One region of the Acetobacter aceti genome, then DNA from elsewhere that is predicted to be linked to it. Evidence: riboswitches for the same ligand, from Rfam matches in the RefSeq annotation. Region 1 holds a riboswitch; the other holds the start of a gene.
What was found. Region 1 has a riboswitch for cobalamin ahead of A0U92_RS14355 (TonB-dependent receptor domain-containing protein). Riboswitches for the same ligand answer to the same signal wherever they lie in the genome.

Region 2: another riboswitch for cobalamin. It lies ahead of A0U92_RS05205 (TonB-dependent receptor plug domain-containing protein); the one in region 1 lies ahead of A0U92_RS14355 (TonB-dependent receptor domain-containing protein).

What each region holds. Positions count from the first base shown of each region.
Region 1 covers NZ_CP014692.1:3,156,857-3,162,612, reverse strand. Annotated here, with positions in the region: gene rho (transcription termination factor Rho) at 134-1,429, shown strand; gene A0U92_RS14360 (HoxN/HupN/NixA family nickel/cobalt transporter) at 1,734-2,783, opposite strand; gene A0U92_RS14355 (TonB-dependent receptor domain-containing protein) at 2,773-3,303, opposite strand; cobalamin riboswitch at 3,408-3,614, opposite strand; fluoride riboswitch at 3,743-3,820, shown strand; gene A0U92_RS14350 (universal stress protein) at 4,017-4,835, shown strand; gene crcB (fluoride efflux transporter CrcB) at 4,869-5,282, shown strand; gene A0U92_RS18365 (hypothetical protein) at 5,355-5,522, shown strand.
Region 2 covers NZ_CP014692.1:1,137,471-1,143,226, reverse strand. Annotated here, with positions in the region: gene A0U92_RS05215 (LysR family transcriptional regulator) at 1-124, opposite strand, end outside; gene A0U92_RS05210 (PACE efflux transporter) at 191-673, shown strand; gene A0U92_RS05205 (TonB-dependent receptor plug domain-containing protein) at 800-2,788, opposite strand; cobalamin riboswitch at 3,027-3,265, opposite strand; gene A0U92_RS05200 (pyridoxine 5'-phosphate synthase) at 3,348-4,079, opposite strand; gene pdxA (4-hydroxythreonine-4-phosphate dehydrogenase PdxA) at 4,076-5,074, opposite strand; gene A0U92_RS05190 (dipeptidase) at 5,071-5,756, opposite strand, start outside.

The DNA of each region.
Region 1 (5,756 bases):
CGTTCCTTAAAATCAGGATTTCGCCATCGGACACGGCACATGTCGTGATATTCCGGGGCTTCACCAGACGGTCGTAAGCCTGCGAAAACCCTGACCCTCCCGGTATCCTGCCTGCCACATCAAGGCGCACTGAATGCATCTCGTTGAACTCAAGGCCAAATCTCCGGCCGATCTTCTTTCCTATGCCGAAGAACTCGGTGTGGAGAATGCTTCCTCTCTTCGCAAGCAGGAGCTTCTTTTCGCCATTCTCAAGACGCTGGCCGATAATGACCAGGCGATTTACGGCGAAGGAACACTGGAAATCCTGCCGGACGGTTTTGGCTATCTCCGTTCCCCGGAGGCCAACTACCTCCCCGGCCCCGATGACATCTATATTTCTCCCCTTCAGGTGCGCCGCTTCGGCCTGCGCACGGGCGACACGGTGGAAGGCCAGATCCGCGCCCCGCGCGACGGTGAGCGTTACTTCTCGCTGCTGAAGGTCAACACGATCAACTTCGAGCCGCCCGAAGCAGTCCGCCATCGCATCAACTTCGACAATCTCACGCCGCTCTATCCTGAGCGCCGTCTGCAGATGGAAGTCGAGGGTCAGGGCGAAGTCGAGCCTCCTCCGACCAAGGGCAAAAAGGGTACGCAGCGCGACTTCACCTCCCGCGTCATCGACCTTGTCGCGCCGATCGGCATGGGCCAGCGCGCGCTGATCGTCGCTCCGCCACGCACCGGCAAGACCGTGATGCTCCAGAGCATCGCCAGTTCGATCTCCGCCAACCATCCGGAAGTCTTCCTGATCGTTCTGCTGATCGACGAACGTCCGGAAGAAGTCACCGACATGGCCCGCTCCGTGCGTGGCGAAGTCGTGGCGTCCACCTTCGATGAGCCCGCACAGCGTCACGTGCAGGTCACGGAGATGGTGCTGGAGAAGGCCAAGCGCCTCGTCGAACACAAGCGCGACGTGGTCATCCTGCTCGACTCGATCACCCGTCTGGCCCGCGCCTACAACACCGTCGTTCCTTCATCGGGCAAGGTGCTGACCGGTGGTGTGGACGCCAACGCGCTCCAGCGTCCGAAGCGTTTCTTCGGTGCGGCCCGTAACATCGAGGAAGGCGGCTCGCTGACGATCATCGCGACCGCGCTGATCGATACCGGGTCGCGTATGGATGAAGTCATCTTCGAAGAGTTCAAGGGCACGGGTAACTCCGAACTCATCCTTGACCGGAAGCTGGCCGACAAGCGTGTCTTCCCGGCCATCGACATCACCAAGAGCGGCACGCGTAAGGAAGAGATGCTGGTCGATCGCGCCACGCTCTCCAAGATGTGGGTGCTGCGTCGTATCCTCGCGCCGATGGGCACGATGGACGCCATGGAGTTCCTGCTCGACAAGCTGAAATACAGCAAGTCGAACAATGACTTCTTTGAAGCGATGAATAACTGATTTTTCAGGTCATCGTTTCAGCGTCTGAGACGTGCCGACATTTGAAACACCGCCTCTCCGGGGCGGTGTTTTTTTATGGTCTGGATGTTTCACACACTGAAAGCAGGGGAGGGCTTCGCCCTGCTTTCGGAAAAGACGACAGCCGCTTTGTCTGCCTGCTTCAACAGGTCGGGATCAAAGGGACTGTGTCCCTTTGTGGGATGCGGGGCAAAGCCCTGAAAGCGTATTTGCCAGGCAGAGAAACGCTTTATTTAACGAATTGCGACAACCTCGGGTGTCACTCATTGAAAGAGCACCCGAACCTTTACTCCGATCTTCCAGCAGTATTTTTATACTTCCCGTAACGATAGATGATGGCGGAACCCGCCCATGCCAGAGCGAAGAGCGCGATCACAATAAAGCCAAGTGTATTGAAGCTCTCTCCCAACGACGCCATCATGTTCCAGAGCTTTCCCTGTATGTTGAACTGGTCAGCAATAAGGTTGAGCGTCTCGATGCTGCCGATGATGAGCGCGACGAGCACGGAAACCAGAGTGATGGCGATATTGTAACGGAGTTTGCGCAGGGGATCGACAAAAGCCCACTGGTAAGCGCCCGTCATCAGCACCCCGTCCGCCGTGTCAATGAGAGACATTCCCGCCGCAAAAAGCGCTGGAAAAACCATAATGGATGCAAGGGCGATACCATGGCTGGCTTCGGATGCCGACAGGCCCAGCAGGGACACCTCTGTTGCCGTGTCGAAGCCCAGGCCGAAGAGGAATCCGAGAAAAAACATATGCCAGCTTTTGGAAACCAGCTTGAATAGCGGTCTGAGAAACCGCGCCAGCACGCCTTTCTGCTCCAGAAGTTTCTCGATGCTGTCAGGCTTTTCCTCAGGGTGCTTTTTGGCGTTTCGGTAGGTCTTCCAGGTTGAGAGCAGAACCAGAAGATTGATCAGGGCCAGAACGAACAGGAAGGTTGCCGAAACAACCGTGCTGATCACACCTCCTATATCTCGCCACGCATCGAGGCGATCCTGCAGGGTGTGTGACAGCATGATCGTGCTGAATGTCGCAATCATGACAATTGTCGAATGTCCCATCGCAAACCATAGACCCAGCGTCAGGGGGCGTTTGCCCGCCTGTATGAGCTGGCGGGTCACGTTATCGATGGCGGCGATATGGTCCGCATCCACGGCGTGTCTGAGTCCGAACCCGTAGGCAATGAGGGCATTGCCCAGCAGAACGGGGGAGTGTCTGAAAAGCACCAGTGCCCATATCCAGATTCCCAGATTGGCAAGAAGCAGACAGATTCCCAGCACGATGATCCGGAGACGGAGAGCGGGCTTGTGCCCTTGCGCGAGATCAGACGCCATACTGCACCGCAGATCGCGCCGAGATCGGCTTAATGGGATGGCCGGTTGCTCCGGACTGCGCCGCCGAGGCCGGTCTCAGGCGGTAATCATAGGCGTATTGCGCGGCGTAGGCATGGGCATTGAAGACGCTGGCTTCCAGTTTGAGAGTCTTCGTGAAGCGGTAACTGATGTTCAGATTGACCTCCTGATAGCCCTTCGATCGCAGACTGTTGTCTTCAACCAGTGGATAACCGCCAGGCCAGCGGACCTGCAGGCCGCCATACCATGGCCCATGATCAGCAATGATACCAAAGGACCAGACAAAGCTGGGCGCGTTTGTCACATGGTGTCCGTCAATGCCGTAGCTGGCCAGATTTCTAGCCTGATAGCGCGCCTTCGCAAAAGACAGATCGGTAGACGGCCTTCCAACCAGAAAAGAGAAGCAAAGGGGGAGCGCTGGATAGTGTTGATGCAAAGCCAATCGTTGCGGACGAAGGTCGCCGTCACGTTCGTTGTGCCTGTCCGGAAACAGTAAAGCCATCTGATGCCTGTTCGGTATGACAGGAACAGGGCAGAAGCGTTCGCACACAGTTCTCCAGACGGGGAACCGCAATGCCCGACACAGCCGCCCCGGGCACCCCGCCGGTGGTTGAAACATGCATGGCAGGTCTCCTGGCTCATGGGTCATCGCGGCCAATCAGTCTTCCCGGAAATAAACGGTTTCCAGTGACATACAGGCGATTGGCAACTCGCCATTTACAGTTGCGGGGGCAGCGCCGGCATTATACCGGACTTCCCTCTTAGCTTCTTCCTGCAAAAACAGAATGAAGAACCATACAGAATGTACCAGAACTGCAATGACCTCATCATGTCAATGCTGGATACGCGTCGGCATTCCGGATGTTGGCCCTGATGCCTGCCAGTGAGTGTCGATTTTCCTGTCAGGTTGCTTGACGAAAGGCTGTCACGCTTGCACACTGGCAGCAGAAGGCAATGGATTCTGCCTGACCTTTCCGAAGGTCAAACCGCTCAACGGAGCTGATGATTCCTACCTCGCTAAAGAAGCGCCGAGGGAGGGGTCTGTCCAGAATCATGAGTCATCTTTTTTCCAGAAACCGTCATGCACAAAATCTGCTTCGACGGGGTGTGCATTATCCTGTGGCCTTGCGAGAAATCATGCAGGCATCCTTGCGGCCACGCCAAGAAAATAGCCGGATTTCCGGACAGCATTCTTAAGTCACAGGGAAAGTGGCCATGCGCATTCTCGTCATTCTTGATCGCCCTGAGACAGCGCTTTTCACGCTGGAAACAACACGTCTTCTTTTGAAAAAAATCCCTGATTCTGATGTCAGGATTCTTCATCCACGTGCTGCTGTCGATCCAAGATTCCAGTCACCGGATGAAGGTCTTCCCACTGTCGATGAAAGGACACGATTTGAGAGCGAGGGAATGGCTCGATCTTTTGCCTTGCACAAGATTTTTGAACAGTGGCTTGCCTCTTCACATCCATCGGGAGTCATTGAGTGGAGTGAGGTCTCCGGTGTCCCCCGAAAGCTTGTCGCTGATCAGGCCGCGCAGGCTGATCTGACAGTCCTGGGCCGTCCACTTGCCGATGATCCTGATTATATCAGACAGGCTTTTGATGGAGCGTTATATGATGCTCAGGCGACAGTGCTCATCACCCCGCTTCAGCACAGGCAGACTGTGGCGGTTCACCCGGTGATTGCATGGCATCCGTCATCCAGTCTGGATCAACTCATCCTTCAGGCGCGCCCACTGCTGGAACGGGCTTCCCGCGTCACATTCATTATTGGCGAAACACGGGAGAATGAAGAGCAGACACCGGAAATCGTTCAGGTTCTGCGTTCTGAAAATATCGAAGTTTCCGTTGATCGTTTCATAATTTCCTCCTCCATTGCCGGAGAGGAGATCAGAAAACGCGCCCTTTCAGCCGGAGGCGATCTTCTGATCATGGGGGCTTACACCCACTCGCATTTTCTCGAATGGCTTTTCGGTGGCGTGACGCAGGATATCCTTGCGCACGATACTCTTCCCATTCTGACGCACCACTGAAACAGAGTTCCCGGACCGGAGACAGAACAGGATATGCCCACAACCCTACTACCGACGATCCTTATTGCGCTGGGCGGGGCCGCAGGAACCCTTCTGCGATACTGGATCGGCCTCGCGATGGCGCGCTGGAGCCAGTCGCTTCCCTGGGGAACTATTCTGATCAATGTGACCGGTTCTTTCGCCATTGCTTTCTTCGCCGGGCTGACGGCGGGTGGCGGGCGTCTACAGGTCTCCGATACCGCCCGTCTGGTGTTCATGGTGGGTATCTGCGGAGGCTATACGACGTTCTCCTCCTTCAGCCTTCAGACACTTGATCTGCTCCGCAATGGAACTCCTGAACGTGCCCTTCTGAATATCGGATTGTCCGTCGCGCTCTGCATGATGTCTGTTGCGGCAGGGTATTTTGCTGCACAGGCTCTTAATCAGGTTCATTCCGCTGTGGGATGAGTGCCTGATCAGCCAGTTTTCCTCTGCGCCCTGCGATATATTTCTGCGTAACGCCCTGACCGCACTGGTTCTGTGGCCATCGCTGGCGGTGCGTCATGGATCGTGGCGTTCGCGGCGGGGGTGTTCGTTCTCCCCGCCGCTTTCCCCGCCGGTCTGGGTGGCGAACTTGCAGACCGGATGGACAGGGCCCGGCTGATCCGCATCCTGAAAATGTCCGAAATCCCGATCGCCTGCTGCTGACCGGACAGAAGGGAGCGACAGTGCCGGAACTTGGCGTGGTCGGACTGGCTGTTCTCTCATGCCATCTCGGATGGCATGTTTGTCACATAAATCTCACGATCAAAAAAATCATTCTTCACACGACAGTTTTCTGAATGGTCGATGGGCTTTGATGACAGCGCAGAGAGGGAGCCCTGCCCCGTTTGTCCGCTTCATGACAGAAGCCGCTAAAAATCCCTGTCTGATGGGCCTGAT
Region 2 (5,756 bases), 1.7 Mb from region 1:
CCAGATTACTGACATGCGTACTGATTGCAGACTGAGCTTTGCCTGTCCGGCGTGCAGCCGCGGAAAATGAACCCGCGGCCGCAGCCTCTACGAACGCCTGTAGCTGATCAAAAGAGATACTCACTAATCCATCTCAAAAACAGATAGGTTCTAACTTTTTCTGAGCGAAAAATCAGATAGGTTGCGCCGCATGTCAACCGAATCCATTCAATCCACCGCAGCCCTGCGTTCCGGCACAGATCGTCTCCGTCACGCCCTGCTGTTTGAGTGCGTTGCGCTCGCCATCGTAATTCCATGCGGCAGTATTCTATTTGGGGTGCAGGCTTCAGACATGGGGGCGATCGGCATTGGCAGCGCTCTCACCGCAATGCTGTGGAATTACCTCTATAATCTGCTTTTCGACCACGCCATGCTTCGCCTCAGGGGGGCAACCAGTAAAACCATCACTGTAAGGCTTCTGCATACAGTGCTGTTTGAGGCTGGACTGCAGATTGTCCTGCTTCCAGCGATTGCGCTTTATCTTGGCGTCTCAATCACGCTTGCCTTCTCGCTCAGCATGTCGATCGCGCTCTTTTATCTGGTTTATGCGTTTGCATTTAATATGGCTTATGATTCGATATTTCCTGTTGGGCATACCACCACACGACCGACTTCAGTTATGCCGGCAGAGTAACCTGGCTGATTTCCGGAAACACAGGTGATACAAAACAAACAATTCCATATTGTCCTTTCTCGGCCTGCTGCCCGCGTTGCGGGCAGCCTCTTTCACGGCCTCACACCATTTGCAGCAAAACGCGCCTCAGTAACTCAGGGTAAAGCCACCATAACCAGCCCGGCCCTGCTGTAGATATCCAACAGGATTTTCAAACTGCCGGTTCAGAAGGTTGTCGGCACGAGCAAAAACCGTCAGGAAGCGGTTGATCTGATAGCTGGCAGCCAGATCAATGGTGAAATAGCCATGCCCTTTGGCACAGATTACACAATAGCTGCCGTTCGCCGCGTAGACCGGATAATCCCGCCAGCCACTGACATAAAGAATATTACCAGACAAGGTGAGATCCTTGACCGGCTTCCATGTCGTGTTGAAATTGAACTTATGCTGCGGGCGACGCTGAAGTGGCTGATCATCCGTCGTGTCGCGCGCGTGAGTCCAGGTGTAGTTGAGGTTGAACTCAAGATTATCGAGAGCTTTCCAGTTCAGGAACGCCTCGACACCGAACATGCGGGCACGATCCACATTGGCGTAAGAATATGTTGACGTATAGGCGGAATAAGTCGCCGTTGACTGAATCAGATTACGGACATGATTTTCATACCATGTCGCGCCAAAATGCACCCGGTCATGAGCCAGTTTCTGCTCGACAGTCACATCGTAACCGATCAGGCGTTCGGCCCTTAGATTCTGATTTCCCTGATAATTGTAGTAGCTACCATTCAGCTTTCCAAAAAGCTGATAGAGCGACGGACCGTGAAAGCCGCTGCCCGCACTGGCCTTGATGATGGTTCCTGTGCCGGGAATATGGATGGCAGGCGCCACGCGCCATGTCACATAATGTCCGTAGCGGGAATTGGAATCATAACGGACATTGGCTGCACCATAAAGAATCCGATTCCAGTTTCCCTGATACTGACCGTAGCCTGCTGTCGTATCCATGGTGGCGCGGGCGCTGTAAGGCGCGTCATTCGTTCCCGTCCCGTCGCTCTGGTTACCGTAATAGGTCTCGTGGAAATGCTCGGCGCCCACAAGAAACGAACCGTATTTCTTGAGATCCAGCGTACCGTGCCAGTCAATCTTCAGACGTGAAGAACGATAGTAGTTCGGATCATAGAGACGCGCGCCTCCATCAGAACCTGTGCCGGTATAGGTGAAGTTCCGCCAGTTGGTCATGTAACCCAGCCCGATCACCTGATCGAACAGGCCATCCCAGGATCGCAGATGCGCCGTCCCACGGACAACGGCCTCATTCTGGATCGTCCGCTCGCGTTCATGCTGGGCGTCCCCGTAGACTTCATCCAGCATATCGTAAGAACCATACGAACGGTAATTACTCTGCATAAGACGCGATGTAAGACCGAGATCAAAATTATCCGTCACATCGTAGTCCATACGGACATTCGCGCTGCGATTGTCGTAGGTATTGCCCCGATCGCGCTGCTCTTTCGTCACATTGGAAAAGATGCTGGCATACCGTTCGATATAACGGGGAATGCTGTGGAACCCGACCTGTCTGTAGTGCGACAGTTCGACATTATAGTGGAAACGGTCAAGGCTGCCCCGCGCACCCAGCACCTGATTGAAGGTCCCGTAAGACCCACCTTCCATGCGCGCGAAAGCCTTCACACGTCCCTGCCCTTTCGCCGTGGTCATATCGATCACGCCTGCCATGGCGTCCGCGCCGTAAAGGCCGCTCTGCGGGCCTCGAAGAATCTCGATCCGTCCCAGTCCGTCCGTCATGAACTGCGCCGGATCGAACGCGCCGGTGGCATTGCTTCCGTCGTTCATATCCATGCCGTCGAGACGAACCTTCACCTCGTTGGCATTGCTTCCGCGCATGAAGATGGCTGTCAGGCCGCCCATTCCACCGGTCTGCACCACGTTCAGGCCCGGTTGTCTTTCCAGAATATCTGACAGGGACCGCCGTTGCTGCGTCTGAATCTGCTGTTCGGTGATGATCGTCATGGCCGTGCCGATCTCGTCAGCCTTGATCGGACGACGGGCGGCGCTGACCGTGATGGATTCGGGCCAGGAGTCAGTATGCTCAGAGAGCATGGAGCGGATACCGGGCATGTCAGTATTCCTGACTGCTGGATGGGCCGCCACCGTCTTTCCGCTCTCAGTCGCAGAGGCATGAGCCGGGGCAGTCGTTGCAAGAAGTGCCGAGAAAAATGAAGCACCGGTCAAAAGGAGCGCGCGAAAGGGCATTACGATCAGCTCGTGGTTGTCTGCGTTGCCACGAGCAAAAGGAGGTCATGTTTCACACAACCGTTCCAACCTGCCAGATCACCCCGTCCGACACGTCTCGTCCACAACATCCGGTATGATGGCAGGTCTCCTGGCTCGCGGTTTTTGGAGAGACAGCCCTTCCCTTCCCGGAGAAAAATGCTCCAGTGAGCCGACTTTACGCCGGACAGCTATCCCAACCGCTTACAGTTGCGGGGGCAGCCCGGGCCTTGGCGGCCACGCAGCCACCTCACCCGGTTCCCTTTTCATCCCTCGGACGCGACCTGTACGCGCCGTATGGGAACCATCATGAAAGAAATGATTTATAGAGCGGTCACAGCGAGTCAATCATATCTGTGTAGCCGTGTCACAGACTGTTGCGTCAACACCACAACATCGAAAGCCCTCAGGCAGCCGGAGCAGCGCGAGCCGCATCCATAAGCCGCCGCATTTCCTGCACAACAGCCGGAAGCCCGTCGAAGATCGCCTGTCCGATCAGAAAATGCCCTATGTTCAGTTCCACGATTTCCGGAATGGCGGCCACCGGCGCGACATTGCCAAAGCTCAGACCATGACCGGCATGCACTTCCAGCCCCAGCCCCGCCGCCTGTGACGCAGCCACTTTCAGACGGGCGAGTTCTCCATCCCTGCCATGAGCATAGGCGCCTGTATGGAGTTCGACCACAACGGCTCCCACAGCGGCGGAGGCGGCAATCTGTTCCGGGTCAGGATCAACAAACAGAGAAACCCTGATGCCATTTTCACGAAGTTTTCTGATCATCGGCACCAGACCAGCGGTCTGGCCAGCAACATCCAGACCACCTTCGGTCGTCACTTCCTCCCGCCGTTCCGGCACGATGCAGCTCGCATGTGGCTTCAGCTTGCAGGCGAGCGCTACCATTTCCTGCGTCGCCGCCATTTCCATGTTAAGAGGCGCTCGCACGGTCGTGCGGAGACGGTTCAGATCCTCATCACGAATATGTCGCCTGTCTTCGCGGAGATGGGCGGTGATACCATCAGCACCTGCCTTGACGGCGAGCAACGCCGCTTCCACCGGGTCAGGGTGCGTGCCCCCACGTGCATTACGGATCGTGGCGACGTGATCAATATTCACACCAAGACGCTGACGCTGGATCATGAAAGCAATCCTTCTTTATAATTCAGACGATTTTCAGACAAGACATGAGCGAGACGCAGCGCCGCAACAAGACTGGTGGCCGCCGCAATGCCTTTTCCCGCGATATCGAACGCTGTGCCGTGGTCCGGGGATGTACGGACAACGGGCAGCCCGAGCGTGACATTCACACCATGCGCCATATCGAGGGTCTTGATGGGGATCAATGCCTGATCGTGATACATACAGAGTGCTGCGTCATATTTCTGACGCGCGGTGTCGGTGAACATCGTATCCGGAGGCATCGGTCCGACGACATCCACTCCTTCCGCACGCAGACGTTCGATCGCCGGGATGATCATGTCGATTTCTTCCCGGCCCATCATCCCGTCCTCTCCCGCGTGCGGGTTAAGTCCCGCGACCGCAAGACGTGGCCGGGCAATTCCAAAATCCCTTTTCAAAGAATAGGCTGTTGTCAAACCAGCCTCGACAATCATGTCTCCGGTGAGCGTATCAAGCGCCTCTCGCAGGGAGACATGGATCGTCACCGGCACCACGCGCAGCATGGGGCTTGCCAGCATCATGACTTCCCGTCCAGGAACATGGCAGAGTTCGGCAAGAAACTCCGTGTGACCGGGATGCGGAAAGCCCGCACGACGCAACACGGCCTTGCTGATGGGATTGGTCACAACGCCGCCCGCCACACCCGCTTTCGCAAGTCCAACGGCCTGGGCGATACTGTCGATCACGGCCTGACCATTGATCGGATCAGGCTCTCCGGTTTTGACAGGCGCTGACAGCCTGAGCGGGAGAACAGGAAGCGCATCCCTGAAAACAGATGGTGCTTCCCCAATAGTTTCTATTTTTTTCACTGGCAGAGCAGGCGGCAGACAGTCAGGATCACCGAGCCACGCAAAAGCTGTCCCATTTCCGCGCAAGATGTCCCATGCGCCAGCGGTGATCTCAGGACCAATACCGGCAGGATCGCCCATCGTAAGAGCGAGCGGCAAGCCTGTCATTGCGCCAACGCCTTCAGAACACGCACCCATGACCGGGCGCCTTTATGAAAGGATGTCAGACTGTATTTCTCATTCGGAGAGTGGATGCGGTCATCATCCAGACCGAAACCGATGAGGAGCGTGTCGAGGCCCAGCGCTTCCTTGACTTCGCCCACCACCGGGATGGAGCCGCCGCAGCCGATGACAGTAGCCTGCGTTCCCCATTCCTCGGTCAGCGCTGCCAACGCGCTGGCAAGCTGCGGCATATCGGCGGGAACCACGCTGGCGCGGGAACCTCCGTACGGCCTGAATTCGACCGTGCAGTCGGAAGGCACTCTCGCTCTGACGTGTTCCCGAAAACTGGCGCGGACAGATTCAGGGTTCTGCTCGCCAACAAGCCGGAAAGAGATCTTGGCCACGGCGCGAGATGGCAGGACTGTCTTGAAACCGTCCTCTTCGTAGCCTCCCGAAATCCCGTTGATTTCACAGCTTGGTCGCGACCATGTCTGTTCCAGTGCGGAATACCCCTGCTCCCCGGCGGCCCAGCGAAGCCCTACGGCGCCGAGACTGTCCCTATCCGTCGGACCGATCTCGCGCCACTGGGCGCGCACACTATCAGGGAGGTCGGGCACACCATCGTAAAATCCGGCCAGAGTGACACGGCCTGTCGCGCCATCGCGGAGATCGGAAATGATATCGCAAA